Regions from separate parts of the Citrobacter braakii genome, predicted to be linked through region 2. Evidence: predicted binding sites of a transcription regulator. Region 2 holds the regulator's gene; the other holds the start of a gene.
What was found. The regulator LexA, encoded in region 2, represses DNA repair genes until DNA is damaged. The targets are predictions, from matches to a motif close to TNCTGTATGTACATACAGNA.

Region 1: the regulator LexA is predicted to act here: its motif matches at 12,380-12,399, upstream of metR (HTH-type transcriptional regulator MetR).

What each region holds. Positions count from the first base shown of each region.
Region 1 is NZ_CP045771.1:869,517-884,154, forward strand. It holds gene ubiD (4-hydroxy-3-polyprenylbenzoate decarboxylase) at 1-120, opposite strand, end outside; gene rfaH (transcription/translation regulatory transformer protein RfaH) at 325-813, shown strand; gene tatD (3'-5' ssDNA/RNA exonuclease TatD) at 819-1,601, opposite strand; gene tatC (Sec-independent protein translocase subunit TatC) at 1,643-2,434, opposite strand; gene tatB (Sec-independent protein translocase protein TatB) at 2,437-2,985, opposite strand; gene tatA (Sec-independent protein translocase subunit TatA) at 2,989-3,243, opposite strand; gene ubiB (ubiquinone biosynthesis regulatory protein kinase UbiB) at 3,322-4,962, opposite strand; gene ubiJ (ubiquinone biosynthesis protein UbiJ) at 4,959-5,564, opposite strand; gene ubiE (bifunctional demethylmenaquinone methyltransferase/2-methoxy-6-polyprenyl-1,4-benzoquinol methylase UbiE) at 5,578-6,333, opposite strand; gene rmuC (DNA recombination protein RmuC) at 6,428-7,858, opposite strand; gene udp (uridine phosphorylase) at 7,999-8,760, opposite strand; gene GFC06_RS04015 (dienelactone hydrolase family protein) at 9,026-9,832, shown strand; gene metE (5-methyltetrahydropteroyltriglutamate--homocysteine S-methyltransferase) at 9,935-12,196, opposite strand; gene metR (HTH-type transcriptional regulator MetR) at 12,431-13,384, shown strand; gene GFC06_RS04030 (carboxylate/amino acid/amine transporter) at 13,272-14,171, opposite strand; gene yigL (sugar/pyridoxal phosphate phosphatase YigL) at 14,252-14,638, opposite strand, start outside.
Region 2 is NZ_CP045771.1:622,157-636,794, reverse strand. It holds gene malK (maltose/maltodextrin ABC transporter ATP-binding protein MalK) at 1-828, shown strand, start outside; gene GFC06_RS02910 (maltoporin) at 1,005-2,363, shown strand; gene malM (maltose operon protein MalM) at 2,477-3,424, shown strand; gene ubiC (chorismate lyase) at 3,605-4,102, shown strand; gene ubiA (4-hydroxybenzoate octaprenyltransferase) at 4,116-4,988, shown strand; gene plsB (glycerol-3-phosphate 1-O-acyltransferase PlsB) at 5,049-7,469, opposite strand; gene GFC06_RS02885 (diacylglycerol kinase) at 7,641-8,009, shown strand; gene lexA (transcriptional repressor LexA) at 8,119-8,727, shown strand; gene dinF (MATE family efflux transporter DinF) at 8,862-10,181, shown strand; gene GFC06_RS02870 (CsbD family protein) at 10,317-10,526, shown strand; gene zur (zinc uptake transcriptional repressor Zur) at 10,575-11,093, opposite strand; gene GFC06_RS02860 (cupin domain-containing protein) at 11,209-11,697, shown strand; gene dusA (tRNA dihydrouridine(20/20a) synthase DusA) at 11,805-12,803, shown strand; gene pspG (envelope stress response protein PspG) at 12,937-13,179, shown strand; gene GFC06_RS02845 (quinone oxidoreductase) at 13,412-14,395, opposite strand; gene dnaB (replicative DNA helicase) at 14,460-14,638, shown strand, end outside.

The DNA of each region.
Region 1 (14,638 bases), 250 kb from region 2:
ATCGGCAATTTCAGTAATTTCCAGGTGGGGATCCACCTCAAGCGAAATGCGTTTGAGCTCGCCCTGCTGTTCAAGCAGCGTCAGGAAGTCGCGTAAATCGTGATATTTCATGGCGTCTATTGTGGCCTCTTCGTAAGCGCTTCATTATACGGCGTTCATCATTGTGATGCTGTATTTTTGTTAAATTAGCGTGAACTCTGGCGATACATATAAGCCCTGGGAGTATATACCCGTTGGGTTTCAGCCTGCTTTGAGGCGGGTATAATTAACTTAACTCATGGCTTTTGCTATGCTAGCGCTCAGAACAAGCGAATAAGAGTTATTATGCAATCCTGGTATTTACTGTACTGCAAACGTGGGCAACTTCAGCGAGCCCAGGAACACCTGGAAAGACAGGCGGTGAACTGCCTGACGCCTATGATCACCCTGGAAAAAATGGTGCGCGGTAAACGTACCACAGTCAGTGAACCACTATTCCCTAATTACATGTTTGTCGAGTTCGACCCGGAAGTGATCCACACCACCACGATCAACGCCACGCGTGGTGTCAGCCATTTCGTTCGTTTTGGAGCGACGCCTGCGACCGTCCCATCCCCCGTAATTCACCAGCTTTCTATCTACAAGCCTGAAGGTATTGTTGACCCGCAAACCCCTCAGCCAGGGGACAGCGTGATTATTACTGAAGGGGCGTTTGAGGGACTGAAAGCGATCTTCACCGAACCGGATGGCGAAGCGCGTTCCATGCTACTGCTTAACCTCTTGAATAAAGAGATTAAGCAGAGTGTGAAAAATACCGGTTTTCGAAAAATATAAGTCGTTTAGAAGATCACTTCGAACAGCGTTCTGACGTTGGCATCAATGGTTGCTGACAGCCATTGAGGATCTTCCCCACGCCAGTGAGCAATTCGCTCAAGAATATGCGGCAGGTGCGCCGGTTCATTGCGACGTGACGTCGGTTTAGGCGTTAAGTCGCGAGGGAGTAGATAAGGTGCATCGGTTTCTATCAGCAGTCTTTCCACCGGAATAAACGGCAGCAGCTCCCGCAGTTCCATCCCCCGGCGTTCATCACAGACCCACCCGGTGATACCGATATAAAGCCCTCGGTCCACGCAGTCCTGCATCTCCTGGCACGAACCGGTGAAACAGTGCAGCACCGCGCCTGGGAGGCTGTCCAGCCACGGCTCCAGCAACGTCAGAAAACGCTCATGCGCATCCCGACAATGCATGAAAATCGGCATCTGCAGTTCAGCAGCAATGCGCAGTTGCGCTTCAAAAGCACGTTCCTGCTCCTGCGGCGTGGAGAAATTGCGATTGAAATCCAGGCCGCACTCACCAATAGCGACTACCTTCGACTGGTTTGCCAGCGCGATGATCTCGTCTTCCGTTGAGGATTGCCATTGGCTGCTGTCATGCGGGTGCACGCCAGCCGTGGACCAGCAATGCGGATAATGCTGCGCCAGCTTTAACGCCTGCTGGCTTTCGTGAAGGTTTGTTCCGGTCAGAAGCATACCGTTTACGCCCGCAGCAAAGGCGCGCGCCACGACCTCATCCCGGTCTTTCGCAAATTGTGAACTGGTTAAATTAACGCCAATATCAAACATGCTTCCTCCCATATGACAACCGCCCTGACGGGCGGTTGAATTTATTCTTCAGTTTTCTCGGTGGCTTCGGCTTCTTTTGCTTCTTCAGCCTCGTTGTCCTCATCTCTCGTACGTCGCTTACCGACATAGAAACGAGAGAAGAAAACACCCACCTCGAACAGGCAGTACATCGGTATCGCCAACAACGTTTGCGAGAAGACATCTGGCGGAGTCAGTAGCATCCCGACGACAAAAGCACCCACCACAACATAAGGACGTTTTTTGCGTAAATCATCTGGCGTCGTAATGCCCATCCAGCATAGCAGCACGATGGCGACAGGCACCTCAAAAGAGACACCGAAAGCCATAAATAGCGCCATTACAAAGCTGAGATAGCTGGCAATGTCCGTTGATACCTGCACGCCTTGCGGAGCCGTGTTGGCCAGAAAACCAAACGCTAACGGGAAGACAACAAAATAGGCGAATGCCATGCCGATGTAGAACAACAACGAACTGGAAACCAGCAGCGGAACAACCAGACGGCGTTCATGTTTATACAACGCTGGCGCAATAAATGCCCACACCTGGTAGAGGATCACTGGCGCTGACAGGATCAGCGATACCATGAAGGTCAACTTGATTGGGGTAAAGAACGGCGAAGCCACATCGGTGGCGATCATCGTTGCACCCTGCGGCATCTGTTTAATCAACGGCGCCGCGACCATATGGTAAATATCGTTGGCAAAGTAAACCAACGCCAGAAAGATCACGATTACCGCAATGATGCAGTTCAGGAGTCGCTTACGCAGCTCAATAAGATGCGTGATGAGCGGTTGGGTATCTTCTACAGCCATGTTTACGGTTTATCACTCGACGAGGGGGAGGATTCGGCAACAGGTGCGACAGCTTTCTTTTCTGCATCCATTAACGTAGCGGAAGTGTTTTCCGTTGGCTCTGGCGTTTTAGCACCCGTGGATTCCGGTTTTTGCTCCGGCGAACTGGCCTGGTTTTCAGCGGCAGCAGGGGTGACCCCTTCTCGCTGCGCTTCAGCTTCTTTCACCACCGGATTATGGATAGTGTGCGCTTCATCGCTCTCTTTCTCAGGATCGTGCACACTGTAAGAACGCTTCATCGACTCTGCCGCTTCACGCAGCTCATCCATTGAGGCTTTCAACTCCGGGGTCAGATTTGTCAGGCTCGCTTTCTCTACTTTCTTCAGGCTGTCCTGAAACTCCTGAAGCTTAAGCTCCTGGGTCAGTTCATTCTGAACAGTAGTTGCCAGGGAACGCAAAGCACGAACCCAGCCAGCAACCGTTTTTACCGCTACAGGTAAACGTTGCGGCCCCAGGACGATGAGGCCGATCACGAACACCAATAACAGTTCGCTAAAACCGATATCAAACACGGATTATACCTGCTCTTTATCTTGGCTTTTGGCGTCTTCTTTTTTCACTTCGCCCTGCTTATCGGTAATGGATTTAGCAGTAAAATCAGCATCCTGGCTGGTTTTATCTTGCTTTGGCTCATCATCACCCATTGCTTTTTTGAAGCCTTTAATCGACGCGCCAAGATCGGAACCGATGGAGCCGAGTTTCTTGGTGCCAAATAGCAGTACAACGATGACGGCAATGATCAACAACTGCCAAATACTGATACCACCCATACATGTTCCTCTGTCATAGATGATGAATTAATAAGGCCGTAGTATACGTTACACGACCTGCCTAGGGCGATGAAAAATTCAGCGCATTTTGCGCCAGCCGATCAACCAGGCTAAGACACCGCCGGCCATTAACCAGCCCGGCATAAGCCCCCACTCAGGACGGCTTACCAGCAGGAATGTTCCACTGAGCAACAATGTTGCACCAATGCCCAATAAATAACGGGATTGTCCCTGACGTACATGATTCGCGTGAAGCTCGCGGGCAATCTTATCAACACTGTGCTGTAAATATTTGCCCTGGCGCAAACTGTCATACACCAGTTCAGGTATTTCTGGCATTTTTTCGACCCAGAACGGTGCTTTTTCTTTAAATGCTCTAACAAGCGCCGGAATACCGACCTGATCTTTGATCCAGGATTCGAGGAAAGGCTTGGCCGTTTTCCACAAATCTAACTGCGGGTAGAGCTGTCGTCCGACACCTTCAACGTACAGCAGCGTCTTCTGTAGCAATACCAGTTGAGGCTGAACTTCCATATTGAATCGGCGCGCTGTGTTGAACAGATTTAACAGCACATGACCAAAGGAAATCTCCGCCAGCGGTTTTTCGAAAATCGGCTCGCACACGGTACGAATGGCAAATTCAAACTCTTCTACGTTGGTATCCGGCGGAACCCAGCCAGAATCCACATGCAGTTCAGCAACTTTGCGGTAGTCGCGGTTAAAGAACGCGATGAAGTTTTCAGCCAGATAACGCTTATCTTCTTTGTTTAAAGAACCCACAATCCCACAATCAATACCAATGTATTTCGGGTTTTCAGGATGCTCATAACTCACGAAAATGTTCCCAGGGTGCATATCCGCATGGAAAAAGCTGTCGCGGAATACCTGAGTAAAGAAGACCTGAACACCGCGTTCAGCCAGCAGCTTCATATTGGTGCCGTTCTTCTCAAGCGAGGTGACATCTGAAACGGGAATACCGTAAATGCGCTCCATCACCATCATGTTCTGACTGCAATAGTCAGAGTACACTTCCGGGATGTACAGCATTGGGCTGTCTTCAAAATTACGTCGCAGCTGAATCGCGTTCGCCGACTCGCGCAGCAGATTCAGCTCATCAATCAACGTTTTTTCATATTCACGGACCACTTCTGTTGGTCGCAGGCGGCGACCGTCTGGCATCAGGCGAGGTACCCAACGAGCAAGGCGGTAGATCAGTTTTAAATCCGCTTTAATTACCGGCAGTATGTCCGGGCGGATAACTTTGATCACCACCTCTTTCCCATTCGATTTCAGTCGCGCGGTGTGAACCTGAGCAATAGACGCAGATGCCAGCGGTGTGATCTCAAAATCATCAAACCATTCCTCGACGGGCAGCCCCCCCATCGCCTCTTCGATTTGTTCTTTCGCTCTTTGCCCATCGAATGGGGCTACCCGATCCTGCAATAGCGCTAGCTGATCGGCGATGTGCGGCGGGAAAAGATCACGGCGGGTAGAGAGCATTTGCCCGAACTTGATCCACACCGGGCCGAGCTCCTGTAAAGCCAGTCTCAGCCGTTCTCCCAGCGGTTTGTCTTTATGTCGGTTGGGCATCCAGAACAGCGTGTAACGCCACAACCGGAGCGGCAGCGTGATACGCATTTTGGGGATGAGTTCATCAAGACCGTAGCTTAAAAAAGTGCGAATGATGAAATAAAGGCGCCGTACTTCACCTGGCGTCATTTGGCCTCCAGTTTTTCCAGCCGTTTGGCCAGAGATTCGACCGCACGCTCAACGGCTGCCGTTTCTTCTGCAAACCATGCAACCTCAAGCGGACCTGGAGCCATACGCCACTCTTCGGTGATCGCTTCGGCAACATAGCGCTGCTGGCGTTGAATGTTGTGGCACAGGAACTTCGCTCCACCACGCAAAACTTTGCTGACCCCTTCCGCGACGATATCGCCGGTATAAGGTGCTAACAGTTCTGCGGGATCAAACTCCGCCAGATCGGCCAACGCGACAAAATTCTGTACCACCTGGATATCGCCCTGAACCTCCAGCTCACCACTGCGGATAAGCGTGGTGAGTTGCTGCCGGTCGCGTAATTTCGGTAACACGCTGGCATGTGTGATTACGGTGCAATCGGCTTCGCCTTCCCATGCCCCCAGCACATCGACCTGGCGCTCACTAAACACCAGCACTAACGGTGTTGAAAATCCTTTGAGCTCAACACGCAGCACTTTGCCCTGTAAACGCGTTCTGGCTGACTTGAGCGCAGGAGAACGATACAGAAAGGTGTTAAGCAAATTTTCAACGCCGGCGGTCACTAAGGGTTTTAAAGGCATCCCCAATCTCCTGTCAGAACTTGTAACCACGATGCAGCGCCACGACACCTGCCGTCAGGTTGTAGTAATCAACGCTTTCGAACCCGGCATCTTGCATCATTGCTTTTAAGGTGTCCTGATCGGGATGCATGCGGATGGACTCCGCCAAATAGCGATAACTGTCTGCATCGCTTGCCACCATAGAACCAATGCGCGGCAAAACGTGGAAAGAGTATGCGTCGTAGGCTTTGCTCAGCGGTTCGATAATCGGCTTGGAGAACTCCAGCACCAGTAGACGTCCGCCCGGCTTCAACACGCGATACATAGATCGTAATGCTTTATCTTTATCCGTTACGTTGCGCAGACCGAAAGAGATGGTGATGCAGTCAAACGTGTTGTCTGGGAAAGGTAATGCTTCCGCATTCGCCTGAACGTACTCAACGTTACCCACGACGCCGATATTACGCAGCTTTTCGCGACCCATTTTGAGCATTGAGTCGTTGATATCCGCCAGCACAACTTTGCCAGTTTCGCCAACCATGCGAGAGAATTTCGCCGTCAGATCGCCCGTACCGCCCGCCAAATCGAGAACGGTTTGCCCGCGACGCACGCCACTGCAGTCAATGGTGAAGCGCTTCCACAAACGATGAATGCCAAATGACATTAAGTCATTCATAACGTCATATTTAGACGCCACAGAATGAAAAACGTGGGCCACCATGTCAGCTTTCTGCTCTTTAGCGACGGTCTGAAAGCCAAAGTGCGTCGTTTCTTGTGAATTATCCACCATCTCAGTGCCTGCTCATCCAAAAAATGTTCAAGAAGTGTAACAGATTGGGCCAATTTGCCCTACCCTTCTGCCCGGTTCAACTACCCCAAACGGACTAGTTTGATTGCTGGTTTACCGCTTCATCATCAGGGTAAGGTTCATCCTGCTGCGTCTCAGGGACCGAGCGCAAGCGGTACTCTTCATCCTGCGTAGTGGCTTGTTCAGCCAGTTCAGGATTAATCTCGCGCTTAATTTCCACGCCTAAACTGCGAAACGCTTCTGCCTGCGACAGGACGTTTCCACGGCCTGAAGAGAGTTTTTTCATCGCCTGTCGGTAGTTATCCTGAGCTTTATCCAGGCTTTGGCCAATTGCCGACATATCATCCACAAACAATCGCATCTTGTCATAAAGTTTGCTGGCCCGATCGGCGATCTGTTGCGCATTACGACTCTGATGCTCGTAGCGCCACAAGTTGGCAATCGTGCGCAATGCCACCAACAACGTGGTAGGGCTAACCAGCATAATGTTATTTTTAAGTGCTTCAGTAATCAGTTCGGGCTGTCTATCGAGCGCCAGTAAAAAAGCAGGTTCAACGGGGATAAACATCAGCACATAGTCAAGTGTGCGCAGCCCAGGAAGTTGCTGATAGTCTTTGCGCCCCAGCAGACGGATATGGTTTCGTACCGAGGCGATGTGCTCCTGCAACGCGCTCTCGCGGGTGTATTCATCTTCAGCATTAAAATAGCGTTCATAGGCGACCAGCGTCATTTTCGCGTCGATCACCACATCTTTGCCCTGCGGTAACCGGACGATGACATCTGGCTGCATCCGCGAACGGGCGTCGTTCTCAATGCTGACCTGGGTTTCGTATTCATAGCCTTCGCGCAGACCGGAAGCCTCAAGCACCCGGGTGAGTACGACCTCGCCCCAGTTGCCCTGCGTTTTGTTATCGCCTTTTAATGCCCGCGTCAGGTTTACCGCTTCCTGCGCCATCTGCACGTTCAGTTGCTGCAGATTACGAATTTCGTGCGCCAGAGTATGGCGTTCTTGCGCCTCTTTACCAAAGCTATCCTGAACCTGGCGTCGAAAACCGTCCAGTTGTTCGCGAAGCGGTGTAAGCAGGCTGTTCAGGCTTTGGCGATTTTGCTCATCTACACGACGGTTGCTGTGCTCGAAAATACGGTTCGCCAGATTTTCAAATTGTTCGCTCAGACGCTGTTCGCTGTTGATCATCTGGCGGATTTTATCTTCCGCATGCTGCTGCGTCGCTTCCAGTCGGGTAGTGACTTCTCGAAGATCGGCTTCCAGAGAGGTGTTGATGCTGTGCAGACTGCGCAATTCGTTATTGAGTAGTTCGCACTCATCGCGCCAGTGGGCTTCCTGTGAGAGCTGCTGGCGGGCGGCGCTTAGCGCAATATCCAGTTCGCGTCGTTCTTCGATGAGGTCAGCACGGATCCGATCGGCGTGCGCTTTTGTTGCTAGCCACCCCACCAGCAGCCCTGCGGCTAACGCCAGCACGGCACTCATCATAATTGAAATATCCACAACGCCCCCTTACAGCAACGACTTACCCGCACAAAATAGAATTGTGCTGTATAAACGTCCAGTTTAAAAGGAATTTCCTGCGAGGCACTACGCAAAATAAAAAGGCCGAACGCGTCGGCCTTTTTGAATAGACGGGAGAATTACAGTAAACGACGCGCAGCTTCCACCACGATTTTCACCGCGTGGCTTTCTGTTTGTTTCATCGTTTCCGCATTAGGGATCTCTTGCTGAGTACGGTTCACGATAACACCCGCGACCATACCGGCACGCAGACCCTGGCTTGCGCACATGGTGAGCAGCGTAGCAGATTCCATTTCGTAGTTCATGACACCCATAGACTGCCACTCTTCCATTGAGCCTTTGAAACGGCTCACTACGCGACCAGAGAAGGTGTCATAACGCTCCTGGCCCGGATAGAAGGTATCAGAAGACGCGGTAACGCCTACGTGGGTGGTGGCGCCGATAGATTTCGCCGCTTCCACCAGCGCGGTGGTGCACTCGAAGTCCGCGACGGCCGGGAATTCCATTGGCGCGAAGTGCAGGCTTGCACCGTCCAGACGGACAGATGCTGTGGTGACCAGTACATCACCTACGTTGATATGTGGCTGAATGGCGCCAGTCGTACCGATACGCAGGAAGGTACGAATGCCCAGCTGTGCCAGTTCTTCTACGGCAATAGAGGTTGACGGACCGCCGATACCGGTAGAGCACACGATCACGGCTTTACCATCCAGCTCAGCACGCCAGGTAGTGAACTCGCGATGAGATGCCAGCTTAACCGGCTTATCCATCAGCGCGGCGATCTTTTCCACACGCTCCGGGTCGCCAGGGACGATAGCGAGCTGAGCCCCTTGTAAATCGTTCTTAGTGAGGCCGAGATGAAAAACATCAGACTTAGACATAAAAACTCCTCTGTGAATCGGTTTTGTCAGAAGAAGCAAAAACACACTTTACCGAAGGCATGAACATATTTTCGTGACAGTCATCACTATGATGTAAATCAATTGCATTCCATTACCATAAAATAGTGACTTGAATCACATAAATGATGCGATGTAAGGAAGCCCTGCACAAAAGATAGACCGTTTAAGGCAATGTGGTTCGTTGCATGTGTCTATAGTTAACAATGCGCTTTTTGGCTGAATATTTAAGGGTACGGAGAATACCATGACAACACGACAATCTGGCTTTGCACCTGCTGTATCTCCACCGACGTCTACCACGGTTCACACTCCGGATAACGCCATTATCGCCGGTGTAACGTCCATACCTTCACAAGGCGATGATATGCCAGCGTATCACGCACGACCAAAACAGTCCGATGGCCCGCTGCCTGTGGTCATTGTCGTGCAGGAGATTTTTGGCATTCATGAACACATTCGTGACGTTTGCCGCCGTCTGGCTCTGGAAGGGTATCTGGCTATCGCACCAGAGCTCTATTTTCGTGAAGGCGATCCCAATGACTTTGCCGATATCCCCACGTTGCTCAGCAGCCTTGTCGCCAAAGTGCCTGACTCTCAGGTATTGGCCGATCTGGATCACGTCGCCAGTTGGGCTTCTCGTAACGGAGGAGATGCCCACCAGTTGATGATCACCGGATTTTGCTGGGGTGGACGCATCACCTGGCTGTATGCAGCTCATAATCCGCAGTTAAAAGCGGCGGTAGCGTGGTATGGCAAACTGGTGGGCGATAAAACCCTCAACTCACCGAAACATCCTGTTGATATCGCGACCGATCTTAACGCCCCCGTTCTGGGACTTTATGGCGGCCAGGACACCAGTATTCCGCAAGATACCGTTGAAACAATGCGTCAGGCGCTGCGCGCCGCCAATGCAAAAGCGGAAATCGTGGTCTATCCGGATGCCGGACATGCCTTTAACGCCGATTATCGTCCGAGCTATCACGAAGAGTCCGCGAAAGATGGCTGGCTGAGAATGCTGGAGTGGTTCACACAATACGGCGGGAAGAAATAAACGTTAATTGCCCGGCGGCGACTACACCTTACCGGGCCTACAACTCTTGCTATTTCCTGTAAGCCGGGTAAGCGCTTGCGCTTCCCGGCCACCGGCACGGAATTACGCCTGACGCAGGTTCTGCGCGGCTTTGACCATGTTCGCCAGCGCGGCGCGGGTTTCCGGCCAGCCGCGCGTTTTCAGGCCGCAGTCCGGGTTGACCCACAGACGCTCGGCCGGAATACGCTGCTCGGCTTTCTTCAGCAGGGCTTCAATCCACTCCACGCTCGGGACGTTCGGCGAGTGAATATCGTATACGCCCGGCCCGATTTCGTTCGGATAGTCAAACTCTTCAAACGATTCCAGCAACTCCATATCAGAGCGTGAAGTCTCAATGGTGATCACGTCCGCGTCCAGCGCCGCAATGGAGTCCATGATGTCGTTGAACTCGCAGTAACACATGTGGGTGTGGATCTGGGTTTCATCCTTCGCCACCGCCGCGTTAATGCGGAAGGCTTCCACGCCCCACTCCAGATACGCCGCCCAGTCGCTGCGGCGCAGTGGCAGACCTTCGCGCAGTGCCGGTTCGTCAATCTGGATAATGCCAATACCCGCCGCTTCCAGATCCGCTACCTCATCACGCAGCGCCAGCGCAATCTGCTTAGCGATGGTTTCACGCGTCACGTCTTCACGCGGGAATGACCAGCAGAGAATGGTCACCGGACCGGTCAACATGCCTTTTACCGGTTTGTCGGTCAGCGACTGGGCATACTTCGCCCACTCCACGGTGATCGCTTCCGGGCGGCTGACATCGCCAATGACCACCGGCGGCTTCACGCAGCGAGAGCCGTAGCTCTGCACCCAACCATTCTGGGTAAAGACGAATCCGTCCAGGTGCTCGCCAAAATATTCCACCATGTCGTTACGTTCGGCTTCACCGTGCACCAGCACGTCAAGCCCCAGACGTTCCTGTTCAACAATCGCCTGTTTGATATGTTCCGCGATACCGGTGCGGTAGTTACCGGCATCCAGATTGCCCTTTTTGAAGTCCAGACGCAGGCCGCGAATTTCCGTGGTTTGCGGGAATGAACCGATAGTGGTAGTCGGCCATGCCGGCAGATTAAAGCGGGCACGCTGCGCTTCGGCGCGAACCGGGTAAGCGTTGGCACGTTGGCTGTCCTGGGCGGTGATCGCCGCCAGACGTTTTTCCACTGCGGCGTTGTGTACGCGGGTAGAGTGACGACGAGCCTGGATCGGTGCGCTCCACGCCACAATTGCCGCCGTATCACCGCTGTTCAACGCATCACGCAGCAGCGCCAGCTCGCCGCATTTTTGTAGGGCGAAGGCAAACCAGCTCTTCACTTCTGCATCAAGGCGAGTTTCCACGCTGAGATCGATTGGGCTGTGCAGCAAGGAGCAGGAAGAAGCTACCCACAGGTCACGTTTCCCGACGATATCTTTAATTTGCGCGTATTTTTCGCTGAGATCGGCACGCCAGACGTTGCGACCGTTAACCAGCCCCGCTGACAGCAACCAGTCGGCAGGCAGACGCTTGTGCAGCTCGGCCACATCATCTTTACCGTGCACGAAGTCAACGTGCAGCCCCTGCACCGGCAGCGCGGTAATGGTATCCAGATTTGGCGTTACGCCTTCGAAGTAGGTGGTCAGCAGCAGCTTCACCTGACCCGTCAGCGCGTCATACGCCGGTTTGAAGGCGTTCAGCCAAACCTGAGGCAGCTCCAGCACCAGAGCCGGTTCATCAATTTGCACCCACTCAATACCGCGTTTCGCCAGCTCAGCCAGCACCTGCTGGTAAACCGGCAGAATATCGTTCAACAGACTCAGGCGGTCAAACTGTTCGCCCTTCACTTTCCCCAGCCACAGGTAAGTTACCGGTCCCAGCAGCACAGGTTTCACCTTGTGACCGAGCGCCAACGCTTCATCCACTTCATCCAGCAGTTGGGTCCAGGTCAGTTTGAACTGCTGACCTTTGGTGAACTCTGGCACCATGTAGTGATAGTTGGTGTTAAACCATTTGGTCATTTCTGCTGCCGCCGCGGGCTCTCCGGTTGGTGCGCGGCCACGGCCAATGCGGAATAAGGTATCGATATCGACCGAGCCGTCTTTATTTTGATGACGAGCCGGAACGTTGCCGAGCAGCAGGCTGGTGGTCAGCACGTGATCGTACCAGGCAAAATCGCCCACCGGCAGCAGGTCAACGCCCGCCTGCTTCTGCTGATCCCAATGACGGGCACGCAGCTCGCGGCCAACGGTTAGCAAATCTTCACGGGAAGAATTTCCCGCCCAGTAGCTTTCTTGCGCTTTTTTCAGCTCGCGACGCAGGCCAACGCGAGGGAAACCGAGGGTGTGATTAAGTATTGTCATTTTTCTTCCTCTAATTATATGTAAATCCTATTGATTTTTAATTTAGGGAAGGTGGCAAGTTTATTCATCCCAGGAGCTTACTGAAGTAAGTGACCGGGGTGGAAAAATACAGCCAACGCACCATAAATTTAAAAGACGAAGGATTTTAGCCATCCAGATGTTTACACATCCATAATTGACAGTTACTGTATATTCCTCAAGCGCAATTTGTTCATGCCGAAGTGAAGGACTTTCATGATCGAGATTAAACACCTGAAAACGCTCCAGGCGTTGCGGAATAGTGGTTCGCTGGCGGCCGCAGCGGCGACGTTGCATCAGACCCAATCCGCCCTCTCTCACCAGTTCAGCGATCTGGAACAGCGCCTTGGCTTTCGACTTTTTATCCGTAAAAGCCAGCCTCTGCGCTTTACGCCGCAAGGCGAAATTTTGCTGCAGTTAGCAAATCAGGTGTTGCCGCAAATTGGTCGTGCGCTGCAGGCCTGCAACGAACCGCAGCAAACCCGGCTGCGGATCGCTATTGAATGCCATAGCTGTATTCAATGGCTGACGCCCGCGCTGGAGAATTTTCGTGCCAACTGGCCGCAGGTGGAGATGGACTTTAAATCCGGCGTGACGTTCGATCCGCAACCAGCGCTACAACAGGATGAGCTGGATCTGGTGCTGACATCCGACATTCTGCCGCGTAGCGGACTGCACTACTCGCCGATGTTCGATTTTGAAGTCCGCCTGGTACTGGCGCCGGACCATCCGCTGGCCAGCAAGACGCAGATCACGCCGGAGGATTTAGCCAGTGAGACGCTGCTTATTTACCCGGTGCAACGGAGTCGACTGGATGTCTGGCGGCATTTCTTGCAGCCTGCGGGCGTTAGTCCGTCGCTGAAGAGCGTGGATAACACCCTGCTGCTGATTCAGATGGTTGCAGCCAGAATGGGTATTGCAGCTTTACCACACTGGGTGGTGGAGAGTTTTGAACGCCAGGGCCTGGTGGTGACCAAAACCCTGGGTGATGGATTGTGGAGTCGGCTGTACGCCGCCGTGCGCGATGGCGAGCAGCGACAGCCGGTCACGGAAGCGTTTATTCGCTCAGCGCGGAATCACGCCTGCGATCACCTGCCGTTTGTACGGAGTGCGGAACGACCCACTTTCGATGTACCCACAGTGAAGCCACTATCACAGCCGCACCAATGATGAAGCTTGGCCAGTGAGGCTGTTGATGCCAGATAGCCAGGTTAACCAGCAGCCCGGCCGGCACATGCATATTGTTCATGATGCCCAGCGTACCCGCATCCACCTGGGTCGCGCCGTAGTTCCACATAAAGTAACCAATGCCGGACGCTGCCACGCCAAGAAAGACCAGAATTCCCCACTGTAGCGTGGTTGCAGGCATTTTCTGCGCATTCCCCAGCATGAACCAGGCCACGACCGCCACCATAAAGGCCCCCATATAAAACCAGGCAAAGGCGTTGTGCTGCGGCATTGGCCGCGTTTCCATCAGACGCTTGTAGCCCACCATGCCAATGGCAAAGCTGATATTGGACAACTGCACCAGCAGCAGGCCGGTCCAGAAGTGGCTGGTCACCTGATCGTAACGAATGATCCCCGCACCAATCACCGCCAGCAACGCACTGAAGGCGTAGCTCCAGCGCAGACGACGTCCGCTCATCAGGTCATAAATCAGCGTAATGTAGAGCGGCGTCAGCACGGTAAAGAGCAGCAGTTCTGAAACCGTCAGGTACAGATAGGCGTGAAAACTCAGCATATACATAATGCCAAGCTGCATGGCGCCCACCAGCATATACAGCGCGATGGTTTTTACGCTATGCCCACGGGTACGTAAAAACGGCAGGAACACCAGCGCCGCCAGCCCAACGCGCACCAGCACCGCAAAATAGCTATCGACATGACCGGCAAGGTACTCGCCAAACAGGCTAAAGGAAAAGGCCCACAGAATTGTGGTAATGATGAGTAACGCCACAATGGATGTCTCTTAACAAAAGGTACACCCATTGTAGCGAAGTTTTAAGTTGACATCTGGTCAACTAACGAACAAAAACATTACTGCAAAAACAGCTCACGCAGATAATGCGGCACGGCATCGTCGGCATTAAGACCAATGACTTCCAGTTCCGGATGCAGATCCTTCAGGCGCTGGTGAGCGTTGCCCATAATGCAGCCTTTCCCTGCCATGGAGAGCATTTCCGCATCGTTCATTCCGTCGCCAAAAGCGATGCAATCTTTCAGGCTGTAGCCCATCGCTTTCGCTACCGCTTCAAGCGCATGACCTTTCGATACGCCGCCAGCCATGACTTCAAGGCAGGTAAGCGTAGAGAAACTGACGTTGACGCGGTCGCCCCATCGAGCGTTAATCGCCTGTTCCAGCGGCAGCAGCCTTTCGTGAGAATCGGTGGTGAAAAACACCTTACTCACGCCTTCCGGCTCCAG
Region 2 (14,638 bases):
AACATGTCGTTTGGCCTCAAACTGGCTGGCGCAAAAAAAGAGGTGATGAATCAGCGCGTGAATCAGGTCGCGGAAGTTCTGCAACTTGCGCACCTGCTGGAGCGTAAACCGAAAGCGCTTTCCGGCGGGCAACGTCAGCGTGTGGCGATTGGCCGAACGCTGGTCGCCGAGCCGCGCGTATTCCTGCTGGATGAACCGCTGTCGAACCTCGACGCCGCTCTGCGTGTGCAAATGCGTATTGAAATCTCCCGCCTGCATAAACGTCTGGGCCGCACGATGATTTACGTCACCCACGATCAGGTCGAAGCGATGACGCTGGCCGACAAAATTGTGGTGCTGGATGCTGGTCGCGTGGCGCAGGTCGGCAAACCGCTGGAGCTATACCACTATCCGGCTGACCGCTTTGTGGCGGGCTTTATTGGTTCGCCGAAGATGAACTTCCTGCCGGTGAAAGTCACCGGGACGGCCATCGATCAGGTGCAGGTTGAACTGCCCAACCGCCAGCAAATATGGCTACCAGTGGACAGCCATGCGGTACAGGTTGGTGCCAACATGTCTTTAGGTATCCGCCCGGAACATCTGCTGCCCAGCGATATCGCCGATGTCACCCTCGAAGGTGAAGTGCAGGTGGTCGAGCAGCTTGGTCACGAAACTCAAATTCATATCCAGATCCCCGCCATCCGTCAAAACCTGGTTTACCGCCAGAACGACGTGGTGTTGGTAGAAGAGGGTGCCACATTCGCCATCGGCCTGCCGCCAGAGCGTTGCCATCTGTTCCGTGAGGATGGCACTGCATGTCGTCGGTTGCATCAAGAGCCGGGCGTTTAAGGTCCCCATAAAAAACGAAACGCAAAGCCATTCGAAGCTACATCGAGGCGGCAAGTAAATGAATCCCCGGGAGTGTACAAAGAGTACGCGACTGGGGTGAAAGAACGCAGCCAACAAAGAGGCAGCCCGAAGGGGGACGCGTTTAAAGAAAAGCAATGATCTCAGGAGATAGAACGATGATTACTCTGCGCAAACTCCCTCTGGCGGTTGCTGTAGCAGCAGGCATTATGTCTGTTCAGGCAATGGCTGTAGATTTCCACGGTTACGCTCGTTCCGGTATTGGCTGGACAGGGAGTGGCGGTGAACAACAGTGTTTCCAGGCAACCGGTGCACAAAGTAAATACCGTCTCGGTAACGAATGTGAAACCTATGCGGAAATCAAATTAGGTCAGGAAGTGTGGAAAGAAGGCGATAAGAGCTTCTACTTCGACACCAACGTTGCTTACTCCGTCGCACAGCAGAATGACTGGGAAGGCACAGACCCGGCATTCCGTGAAGCAAACGTGCAGGGTAAAAACCTGATCGAATGGCTGCCAGGCTCCACTATCTGGGCCGGTAAGCGCTTCTACCAGCGTCATGACGTACACATGATCGACTTCTACTACTGGGATATTTCAGGTCCTGGCGCCGGTATTGAAAACATCGATCTGGGCTTCGGTAAACTGTCTTTGGCAGCGAGCCGTTCACAGGAAGCGGGTGGTTCATACGCTTTCAGCAGCCAGAATATCTATGATCGTACCAAAGACACCGCGAACGATGTCTTTGACGTTCGTTTAGCGCAGTTGGCAACTAACCCGGATGGGATGTTGGAACTGGGCGTTGACTATGGTCGCGCGAATACCACCGATGATTACAGGCTGGCGGACGGCGCATCTAAAGATGGTTGGATGTTCACCGCTGAACATACCCAGAGCATGCTGAAGGGCTACAACAAGTTTGTCGTTCAGTACGCCACAGATTCCATGACCACCCAGGGCAAAGGCCTGAACCAGGGTTCTTATGGTTCTTCCACTACGACCATTGAAGATCCCGTTACTGGCGTTAAAACCAACTATGCCAACAACGTTGTGAATAACAACGGTAGCCTGTTCCGCGTGCTGGACCACGGTGCAATCTCCCTGGGCGACAAGTGGGACCTGATGTACGTCGGTATGTACCAGAACCTCGACATGGATAACGACCTGGGGACCGAATGGTACACCGTCGGTATTCGCCCGATGTATAAATGGACGCCAATCATGAGCACCCTGCTGGAAGTCGGTTACGACAACGTCAAATCTCAGCAGACCAGCGATCGCAACAGCCAGTACAAAATCACCCTGGCCCAACAATGGCAGGCGGGTGACAGCATCTGGTCTCGTCCGGCAATCCGCGTCTTCGCAACCTATGCAAAATGGGATGAAGAGTGGGGTTACATCAAAAATGGTAACGACGTAACCAAATTCGCAGCGGCAACGAACTCTGGCCTCAGCACAACCAGCCGTGGCGACAACGATGAGTGGTCCTTCGGTGCCCAGATGGAAATCTGGTGGTAATTCAGCACTAACCTGACGTAAAGACCGAAAGAGGGGCGCAAGCCCCTCTTGATTACGGTTTAGCGCGCTATTGCCTGGCTACCGCTGAACCCATGCTATCTGAGGTGATAACAATGAAAATGAAGAAAAGTCTCGTTGCCCTTTGTTTATCTGCAGGGTTATTTGCCAGCGCTCCTGGCATCAGCCTGGCCGATGTGAATATTGTTCCGCAGAACACCACCGCGGCCCCATCTATTCCCACTGCGGCGCTGCAGCAGTTAACCTGGACGCCTGTTGATCAATCCAAAACCCAGTCTTCGCCGCTTGCGACAGCGGGTCAGCGTCTGGATGTCGCCGGTATTACTGGCCCGGTCGCTGCGTATAGCGTCCCGGCGAATATTGGCGAGCTCACCCTGACGCTGTCCAGTGAAGTGAATAAACAAACCAGCGTATTTGCGCCAAACGTATTAATTCTTGACCAAAACATGACGCCATCTGCGTTCTTCCCCAGCAGCTATTTTACCTACCAGGAGCCCGGCGTGATGAGTGCCGATCGTCTGGAAGGGGTAATGCGTCTGACGCCAGCGCTGGGTCAGCAAAAACTCTATGTTTTGGTCTTTACCACTGATAAAGATCTCCAGCAGACCACAACCCTGCTTGACCCGGCAAAAGCCTATGCCAAGGGCGTAGGTAACGCTATTCCGGATATTCCAGACCCGATCGCCCGTCATACCACCGACGGTTTACTGAAACTGAAAGTCAAAACCAGCTCCTCCTCCAGTGTTCTGGTCGGGCCGCTGTTTGGTTCATCCGGCCCTGGTCCTGTCACGGTGGGCAATACCGCCGCACCTGCGGTGACCTATGCGGCTCCGGCAGCAGCCGTTGCTGCTCCAGCGCCACAACCGGTGAAGAAAAGTGAGCCGATGCTGAACGACACGGAAAGTTATTTTAACCAGGGCATTAAGGATGCCGTTGCGAAAGGCGATGTCGATAAAGCGCTGAAGCTGCTTGATGAAGCTGAGCGTCTGGGATCCAAATCTGCCCGATCCACCTTTATCAGCAGTGTAAAAGGCAAGGGGTAAACATCGCCCCGCATTGTTGATTTTGCAACAACTGGTGCGTCTCCTGGCGCACCTTTTTTTATCCTTCGGTGCTAATTGTTACACTTATGTTGCTCTGGCGATCACTTAATTGTGTTTGCTCACCCCGTAATGCATTTTCTGCGATACAATGCCTTCAAGTTATAAATCGGAGAGTAAGGCATGCCACACCCTGCGTTAACGCAACTGCGTGCGCTGCGTTATTTTGATGCGATCCCGGCGCTGGACGCCCAACTGCTCGACTGGTTGTTACTGGAAGATTCCATGACTAAACGTTTTGAGCAGCAGGGAAAACAGGTCACCGTAACGTTGATTCGCGAAGCATTCGTTGGGCAAAATGAGGTGCCTGAAGAGCTGCCGCTGCTGCCTAAAGAGTCCCGTTATTGGTTACGTGAAATCCTGTTATGCGCGGATGGTGAACCCTGGCTTGCCGGGCGGACCGTGGTGCCTGAATCAACCTTGTGCGGCCCTGAGCTGGCCTTACAAAATCTGGGGAAAACCCCGCTCGGACGTTACCTGTTTACATCATCGACATTGACCCGAGATTTTATTGAGATTGGCCGCGATGCAGCGCTGTGGGGGCGCCGTTCCCGCCTGCGGCTGAGCGGTAAGCCGCTGATGCTTACCGAGCTTTTTCTACCTGCATCGCCGTTGTACTGAGAGGAAGATAAAGATGGAGTGGAGTCTGACGCAGAATAAGCTGCTGGCATTTCACCGCTTGATGCGTACGGATAAGCCAATCGGTGCCTTACTGCTGCTCTGGCCTACGCTGTGGGCATTGTGGGTGGCAACCCCAGGCATGCCGCAATTGTGGATCCTGGCGGTTTTTGTTGCTGGCGTTTGGTTAATGCGCGCTGCCGGCTGCGTGGTGAATGATTATGCCGACAGGAAATTTGACGGACACGTTAAACGCACCGCAAATCGCCCGCTGCCGAGCGGGGCCGTCACTGAAAAAGAGGCCCGAACGCTGTTCGTCGTATTGGTACTGCTGGCCTTCCTGCTGGTTTTGACGCTCAACACGATGACCATTTTGTTGTCCGTTGCGGCGTTAGCGCTGGCGTGGGTTTACCCGTTCATGAAACGCTATACGCACCTGCCGCAGGTGGTGCTGGGGGCGGCGTTTGGCTGGTCGATCCCGATGGCGTTCGCCGCCGTGAGCGAGTCCGTACCGCTGAGCTGCTGGCTGATGTTCCTTGCCAATATTCTCTGGGCGGTGGCCTACGACACCCAATATGCGATGGTTGACCGCGATGATGACCTGAAGATCGGCATTAAATCGACCGCGATTCTGTTCGGTCAAAACGACAAGCTGATCATTGGTATCCTGCAGGTGGGCGTACTGGTGCTGATGGCGCTGGTGGGTTGGCTAAACGGGCTGGGACTGGGTTATTACTGGTCTCTGCTGGTGGCCGGCGCGCTGTTTGTATATCAGCAGAAACTGATCGTCAATCGCGAGCGTGATGCCTGTTTTAAAGCGTTTATGAACAATAACTACGTCGGTCTGGTGCTGTTCTTAGGGCTGGCGATGAGCTACTGGCATTTTTGAGTTTGGCTTAGCCTGCAAAATAAAAAACCGGTCATTTCATTTCGACCGGTTTTTTTATGCTTACTCGCCCTGTGTGGCACTCTCGATGGTCAGACGCACATCTGACGTGACCAGTTCGGCCAACATCTGATAGATCTTCATCGTCTCTTCCGGTTCGGCATCTCCGGTATCGCTGATGAATCCCTCGTCACGCAGCGTCAGCACCAGAGAGCTGAACACGGCTTTATCGAAGAATTCCGGCGCGTTAATGCCGTGCAGTACGGAGAGGCGTTGCGCCACGGTGCGGCTCTCTTTCTCCAGCGTGCCACGGTTGATAGACGGGTTCGCGCTCAGCAGCCAGAAGGTAATGGCGTAGCGTTGCAACGTCTCGCGAGCACCTGCCGCCAACAGCTGTAGCGTACGGGAGCGGGCCGGATTGATATGCAGTTCGTCATCGTTCAGGGCGATCAGTCCCTGGCGCTGCATTTCGCTGGCCAGTTCGTCAATCACTCCGGTGAGTTCATCACGCTCCCAACGTAAGAACAGCTCTGCTTTCAGCATCGGATACAGCGCATCAATATGCTGCTGTAGCGCGGCGCGTGAAATACGACGATGCTGAGTCACAATGGCTGCCATTAACGAAGGCAGAACCAGCATATGCGCAATGTTGTTGCGGTAATAGGTCATCAATACCGCCTGCTCGCGCGGCAGAATGATGATGTCACCGATGGTGTCTTTCTCGACCTCAAACTTATTCATCTGTAAGGCATGGTCGATCAATTCACTGGCGCTCTGCGCAGGAACCGTACAATCTGCCGCATACGGCACGTTGCGCAGCAGACTCAGATAGCAGTCGAGCTGTTCAGTCAGTTGCTCACGGGTCAGAGAGCGCTGGCGGGAGGCCAACAGCGCGGTACAGCACAGGTTCATGGCATTGGCCGCGCCTGCATTGTTAATGCGTACCATCAGATCGGCGGCAATGCTATTCACCGTCGGCGTCAGCCAGGCCGGACGGATGGACTCGATAGGATCGATCGATTCACGCCACTCCGGTACATGCTGGTTGAGGTAAGTCATCAATGGCATCGGTTCGCCAAAGTTGACATAACCCTGACCCAGATTACGCAGCTTGCTCAAGCCACGCAGCATTTGCGGCAAACTCTCTTTCTCTTTCGTCGCGCCACGCAGCTCTTTCGCGTACGTGCCCACTTCCATTACGTGCTCGTAGCCGATGTAGATGGGTACGAGGGTAATCGGACGCGTACCGCCGCGCAGCATCGCCTGAATGGTCATCGACAGCGTGCCGGTTTTCGGGTCGAGCAGACGCCCGGTACGTGAACGGCCTCCTTCGACAAAGTATTCAACCGAGTAGCCGCGGCTGAACAACTCGCCCAGGTATTCGCGGAAAACGGTGGAATAGAGCTTGTTGCCCTTGAAGGTACGACGAATAAAGAACGCGCCCAGACGACGGAAAATCGGACCTGCTGGCCAGAAGTTCAGGTTGATACCGGCAGCGATGTGCGGCGGAACCAGCCCCTGGTGGTACAGAACGTACGACAGCAGCATATAGTCCATATGGCTGCGGTGGCACGGAACATAGACGATTTCGTGCCCATCGTGCGCCAACTGACGTACACGCTCCGCATTGTGAACGTTAATCCCCTGATACAGACGGTTCCAGGTAAAGCCCAGAATACGGTCTGTCAGACGAATCATCTCGTAGGAGAAGTTGGCGGCAATCTCTTCCATCAGCGCAATGGCATTTTGCTGCGCTTTTTCGTGGGAGATTTTTTTACTGCGCGCTTCATCTTCTACCGCGCGAGCGATAGCTTTTGAGGCCAGCAGCTTATTGAACAGGTCCTGGCGGGCAGGGAGGCGCGGGCCGACTGCGGCCAGACGCTGACGAGCAAAGTGCATGCGCGCCACGCGAGCCAGCTTCTGAGCGATGATTTTATCCGTACCGTGTTCGTCCGCCATGCGACGCAGGGAGACCGATGGGGAGAAGCGGACAAAACTGTCGCGACCCAGCCAGGACACAGCAAAGAATTTCTGTACGCCGTTCAGCATGCGCAGCGGCGGATTGACCTCGCCTTTTTCACGCCCAGGCGCACGGCCAAACATCACCGAAACCGGCACCATTTGCACATCCAGGTCTGGATTGCTGCGATGCAAGTCGAGATAGTTATGGAACAGCTTAATGGACTCTTCTTTCGGCGTGTAATAGGTGAACACGCGCGGGCCGCCGTGAATAAACACGTAGCGCGGCAGCAGAGTTCCGTCTATCTCCAGCGGTTCCAGGGGATCCGGGAGATCGTGCACCAGACATTGGGCACGCAGCGTCAGCAAGTCTGCTTTTGAATTGTACGGTAGGACGTACATAATGGGACGCGAAGTATCGAGCCCCAATTCCGGGGCAGGTTCTGCCGGAATAGACTTGCTTTTTACCAGGACGCTTAATGGTAAATTCAGTAATTTGTAGTAAATTCGTGGCCAGCCGGACATAAACGATGTAAAGCCTCTGGTTAATAATGCAAATGCGCTGCAAGGATATCAGAAAGTTTAGTGAATTTCTGGTGTATCCGGTCATACTTCGCGCTGCTTTGCCACACCCTGAAACAAACGGGGTAACGTTACAATGACATTGACGCTAATAATGTAAAAAGGTTCTTTTTGATGGCCAATAATACCACTGGATTCACCCGAATTATCAAAGCTGCAGGCTATTCCTGGAAAGGTTTTCGCGCCGCATGGATCAATGAGGCGGCATTCCGCCAGGAAAGCGTTGCCGTACTGTTGGGCGTAGCCATCGCCTGCTGGCTGGACGTCGACGCCATTACCCGCGTGCTGTTGATTGGTTCCGTGATGCTGGTGATGATCGTTGAAATCCTCAACAGTGCGATTGAGGCGGTGGTTGACCGTATTGGCTCTGAGTATCACGAACTTTCCGGTCGGGCGAAAGATATGGGCTCGGCAGCGGTATTGCTGTCTATTTTTGTCGCTCTGATCACCTGGGGCATCCTGTTGTGGTCGCATTTGCGATAAAGATTCCACAACTGCATAAATCTCCTGTTTTTTGTGCAGTTTGCGGTTCCAAAATCACCTTTAGCTGTATATACTCACAGCATAACTGTATATACACCCAGGGGGCGGAATGAAAGCGTTAACGGCCAGGCAGCAAGAGGTGTTTGATCTCATTAGGGATCACATCAGCCAGACAGGTATGCCACCGACGCGTGCGGAGATCGCGCAGCGTTTGGGGTTCCGTTCCCCAAACGCCGCTGAAGAACACCTGAAAGCGCTTGCGCGTAAAGGCGTTCTTGAAATTGTATCCGGCGCATCGCGCGGTATTCGACTGCTGCAGGAAGAAGAAGAAGGGTTACCGCTTGTCGGACGCGTAGCGGCAGGCGAGCCACTGCTGGCGCAGCAGCACATCGAAGGCCACTATCAGGTCGATCCTTCACTGTTCAAACCGAACGCCGATTTTCTGCTGCGCGTTAGCGGTATGTCGATGAAAGACATCGGTATTATGGACGGTGATTTACTGGCTGTGCATAAAACTCAGGATGTGCGTAACGGTCAGGTTGTTGTTGCCCGTATCGACGACGAAGTCACCGTTAAGCGCCTGAAAAAGCAGGGCAACAAGGTTGAACTCCTGCCTGAAAACAGCGAATTTAAACCTATTGTTGTCGACCTGCGCGAGCAAAACTTCACTATTGAAGGGTTGGCGGTAGGCGTCATTCGTAACGGTGAATGGCTGTAATTTTCTGTTGATTACCTGTCGGCCGGATAAGACGTTTACGTCGCTATCCGGCAACTTGCCCGGTGGCGCTACGCTTACCGGGCCTACACAGCATCTTTTTTCAGTATATCTAACTTCTTCTCAGGCTCTCCTGTATGCCTTTCTTTACCTCTTCTGATAAAGCACTCTGGCACCTCGCCTTACCGATGATCTTCTCCAATATCACCGTTCCCCTGTTGGGACTGGTGGACACCGCGGTGATTGGTCATCTGGACAGTCCGGTCTATCTTGGCGGCGTTGCTGTTGGCGCCACGGCGACCAGCTTTCTCTTTATGCTGCTGCTTTTTTTGCGCATGAGTACCACCGGCCTTACCGCGCAGGCATTTGGCGCGAAAAATCCGCAGGCGCTGGCGCGCGCGTTGGTGCAGCCGCTATTGCTGGCGCTGGGCGCGGGGCTGCTTATCGCACTGTTCCGTACGCCGATTATCGATCTGGCTCTGCACATTGTCGGCGGAAGTGAGGCGGTACTGGAGCAGGCCCGACGTTTTCTGGAAATCCGCTGGTTAAGCGCACCCGCGTCGCTGGCGAATCTGGTGCTGCTCGGCTGGCTGCTTGGCGTTCAGTATGCGCGCGCGCCAGTTATCCTGTTGATTGTCGGAAATATTCTCAACATTGTGCTCGATTTATGGCTGGTAATGGGCCTGCATATGAACGTGCAGGGGGCGGCGTTGGCGACGGTGATTGCCGAATATGCCACGCTGCTGATTGGCCTGATGATGGTACGCAAAGTCCTGCATATGCGTGGAATTTCGCTGGCAATGTTGAAGCTGGCGTGGCGTGGCAACTTCCGTCGTTTACTGGCGCTCAACCGCGACATCATGCTGCGTTCGCTGCTGCTACAGCTCTGCTTTGGGGCCATTACGGTTCTGGGCGCGCGTTTGGGAGGCGACATCATCGCGGTTAACGCCGTTCTGATGACTCTGCTGACGTTTACCGCCTACGCGCTGGATGGATTTGCCTATGCTGTGGAAGCGCATTCGGGTCAGGCCTATGGGGCGAGGGATGGCAGCCAGTTGCTTGATGTCTGGCGGGCGGCCTGTCGACAGTCCGGTATTGTGGCTATTCTGTTTTCGCTGGTTTACGCCCTGTTTGGCGAGCAGATTGTTGCGCTGCTGACCTCGCTGCCGCAAATCCAACTGTTGGCCGATCGCTATCTTTTCTGGCAGGTGGTTTTGCCGCTGGTGGGAGTGTGGTGTTATCTGCTCGACGGTATGTTTATTGGAGCGACACGGGCTGCAGAAATGCGCAACAGTATGGCCGTTGCCGCAGCAGGGTTCGCATTAACGCTACTGGCTTTACCGTTGCTGGGAAATCATGGTTTGTGGCTGGCGTTAACCGTTTTTCTCGCGCTGCGTGGGCTTTCCCTGGCCTTTATCTGGCGGCGTCACTGGCGTAATGGAACCTGGTTTGCCTGAACGGATGGTTAAAAATTCCGAATAGTAAATAAAACCCAGAATCCCTGACTACACTTATTCTCACGTCCAGCAAAAACAGCATGTGTCTGGACATGGCACTCTCGCTATTCACAACCTAACGATGAGGACTTGATGATGAATAAAGACGAAGTCGGCGGTAACTGGAAGCAGTTTAAAGGTAAAGTGAAAGAGCAATGGGGCAAACTGACCGATGATGATATGACGGTCATTGAAGGTAAACGTGACCAACTGGTCGGTAAAGTCCAGGAGCGTTACGGTTACGCGAAAGATCAGGCGGAGAAAGAAGTGACCGATTGGGAAAAACGTAATGATTACCGCTGGTAATTAACCCTTCCCTCCTGAGAGTACAAGGATGTACGCTCTCCCACCCGCTTAACGCCCAACTTTCTTCTTCACCTGAATCGTATGGTCATGCTGGCATTCGCCAGGGTGACGACATGACTCAACCTCCACACAGGCCGGGCATAGTCCGTGGGCTTCAATAACGTTATGTCGCAGGGCAAAGCCCATTTTTGCTGCCAGCGTATGCATGATGTCTTCCACGCCTTCCGCGCACTCTTCTTTTACCACACCACAGCGGTCGCAAATGAACATTGCGGAACTGTGAGTTGGCTGATCGAACAGATGGCAAAGCACATAGCTGTTGGTGGATTCCACCTTGTGCACAAACCCTTGTTCCAGCAGAAAATCAAGCGCACGATACACGGTCGGCGGCTTGGCCTGCGGCTCGGTTTCCCGCAACAGGTCAAGTAGGTCGTAAGCGCTGATTGCGCCTTCCTGCAGGCTCATCAGGCGCAGCACTTCGAGGCGTTGTGGCGTAAGCCGTACGTTGCGTTGCGCACAGAGTTTTTCAGCTTGAGCCAATAACTCCTGCGTGGTGGTTTTGTCCATTTGGCGCCTCGATTTGCGTGCAAGGTTAATCCCTTACTTTAACATGTTCTGTTTAAAACACCGAGATCCACCGCGGTGTGCTATACCTGACCCATCGCAATACTGGAAAATAATCATGAAAAGACCCGATTGTATTCGTCACTGGCGTGAAGTTGAGGGGGCTGATGACTCCACCTATCCCGACAGCGATGAGCTGTTTTCCATAGGTGCGCCGCTTGCCCGCAAGCTGGGGTTAGGGCGACTCGGCATTCATCATGAGCGCCTGCCGCCGGGCCGACGCACCTCGTATCCGCACGCTGAAAGTGATGAGGAAGAGTTTATCTATGTGCTGGAGGGATATCCTGAAGCCTGGATTAACGGTTATTTATGGAAGCTGGAGCCGGGCGACAGCGTCGGTTTCCCGGCGGGCACCGGCGTGTGTCACACCTTTATCAATAACACCAGTGAAGAGGTTCGTCTGCTGGTCGTGGGTGAGGCGAACAAAAAATACAATCGTATTTATTATCCGCTTAATCCGGTTTATGCCGCCACGCGTGAGGACCGTTGGGTCGACCATCCGCCGCAGTTTTTTGGATCTCACGACGGAAAACCGGGGCGTAAATAGCGCTTGTCGGGGAGCAGGGAGGGGGAACCGCGAGGATGTGGCTCACTATCGTAACGGTCTATGCTATAGTAGCGCCCCTTTTTTAACCGGATGCTTGAATATTCGCCATGCTGCCTGAATCTCAGTCTACCGCTTTTCCCGCTCATCGTTTTTCTATCGCGCCGATGCTCGACTGGACGGACAGACATTGCCGCTACTTTTTGCGCTTACTGTCCAGCCAGACGCTGCTCTACACGGAGATGGTAACCACCGGCGCGATCATTCATGGTAAAGGCGATTATCTGGCGTATAGCGAAGAAGAACATCCGGTCGCTTTGCAACTGGGCGGGAGCGATCCGGCTGCGCTGGCGCAGTGCGCAAAGCTTGCTGAACAACGGGGCTATGACGAAATTAACCTCAACGTGGGTTGCCCTTCCGACCGTGTACAGAATGGAATGTTTGGTGCCTGTCTGATGGGGAATGCGCAACTGGTCGCTGATTGCGTCAAAGCGATGCGCGATGTGGTATCGATTCCGGTAACGGTGAAAACCCGTATCGGTATTGATGACCAGGACAGCTACGAATTCCTGTGCGATTTCATCAACACGGTCTCCGGTAACGGTGAATGTGAGATGTTTATCATCCACGCCCGCAAGGCCTGGCTGTCCGGGCTAAGCCCGAAAGAAAACCGCGAAATCCCACCGCTGGATTATGACCGTGTTTATCAGCTAAAGCGCGATTTTCCGCATCTGACGATGTCGATCAACGGTGGCATAAAATCGCTGGAAGAAGCGAAAATCCATCTGCAACATATGGATGGCGTGATGGTGGGGCGCGAAGCTTATCAAAACCCAGGCATTCTGGCGTCCGTTGACCGCGAGATTTTTGCTGTCACCAGCGAAGATGCCGATCCGGTCGCCGTAGTGCGTGCGATGTATCCATATATTGAGCGTGAACTGAGTAAAGGAACCTATTTGGGGCATGTCACGCGCCATATGCTGGGACTGTTTCAGGGGATTCCTGGGGCACGGCAGTGGCGTCGCTATCTGAGCGAAAATGCGCATAAAGCCGGGGCAGATATTGAGGTTCTGGAACATGCGCTGAAGCTGGTGGCAGACAAATGTTAAGTTTTCACCAAAAGTTAGTGAATTTCACCACGCCCTGCGCTTCGTCGCGGGGCGTTTGCTTTATAAATCAATATATTAATTTTGGCATGTTTCTTGTAAAGCTGTGGAGAGTATTTCATTTCGGGAGAGAGCCATGCTGGAACTACTTTTTGTGATTGGATTTTTTATAATGCTGATGGTCACCGGCGTATCTTTGCTGGGAGTGCTGGCCGCATTGGTGGTAGCCACTGTGGTGATGTTTTTGGGCGGACTATTTGCGTTGATGATTAAACTGTTGCCCTGGCTGTTATTGGCCGTTGCCGTGGTGTGGGTTATCAAGGCGATAAAAGCGCCAAAAGTCCCACAGTATCAGCGCAATAACCGCCGATTTTACTAAGGTATTGAGCGGTGTGTCACAACCTGCAACATTGCCTTTAGAAGCAAATAGGAATTGATTATCAAATCTGTCACTATTGCCAGGTTAACGAATTCATCGAGCTGTACCCTACATACAGCCGAACTAAAAAAAGAAAGGGCTTCCTACGGGAAGCCCTAATTCTTTCTTGCCCCTTCATAATTCAAACCGCAGGTTTGTTGGCGGCTTGAATTATTTAACGGAAATGAGGGCGTTACGGGATCAGCAAACTCGACCCCTGTGTGGCCCGGCTTTCCAGCACTTCATGAGCATGCTGCGCGTCGTGCAGTGCGAACGTCTGGCCCGGTGCGACATCCACTTTGATCACTCCGCTGGCAATCAGCGAGAAAAGCTCATTGCTGGCTTCGGTTAATTCATGGTGGTTGGTGATGTAACCCTGGAGTGAAGGGCGAGTCACGTACAGCGAACCTTTCTGATTCAGAATGCCTAAGTTAACGCCAGTCACCGGTCCGGAAGCATTACCAAAGCTGACCATGAGCCCCCGGCGCTGCAGGCAATCCAGTGAGGCTTCCCAGGTATCTTTCCCCACCGAGTCATACACCACCCGCACTTTTTTACCGCCAGTGATCTCTTTTACACGTTCTACAATGCTCTCTTCACGATAGTTAATGACCTGCCATGCGCCGGCCTGCAGCGCAATTTGCGCTTTTTGCGCATTACCGACGGTGCCAATCAGCTTCGCACCCAATGCTTTTGCCCACTGGCAGGCAATCATACCGACGCCGCCTGCTGCCGCATGGAACAAAAATGGTTCATCGGGCTGAATTTCATAGGTCTTACGCAACAGATAAAAAACGGTGAGCCCTTTAAGAAATGAGGCTGCAGCTTGTTCAAACGAGATAGCGTTGGGCAAAATAGCGGTTTTATCAGCCGGGACGTTATGCACTGAGCTGTAGGCGCCCAGGGGAGACTGAGCGTAAACCACGCGATCGCCGGCTTTAATGTGCGTCACTTTGCTACCGACTTTACTGACCACGCCTGCGGCTTCGGTACCCAGACCGCTGGGTAGAGAAGGCGGCGGATAAAGACCACTGCGGATATAGGTGTCGATATAGTTGATCCCAATCGCTTTGTTCTCGACCTGGATTTCATTTTCCGCCGGGTCTACGGGCGTAAACTCCACAGCCTTGAGTACATCAGGGCCACCATGCTTGTGAAATTCAATACGTGTTGCCATGCTTCCTCCAAAAGAAATGTGGTAATCTTTCGACCCAATCATTATCTCGGTAACTCCATTCACTATGGCAGGAAATAAACCCTTCAACAAACAACAGACTGATGCTCGTGAGCGCGATCCCCAGGTCGCCGGGCTGAAAGTACCGCCGCACTCGATTGAAGCGGAACAGTCGGTGTTGGGCGGTTTAATGCTGGATAACGAACGCTGGGACGATGTGGCCGAGCGTGTGGTGGCGGAAGATTT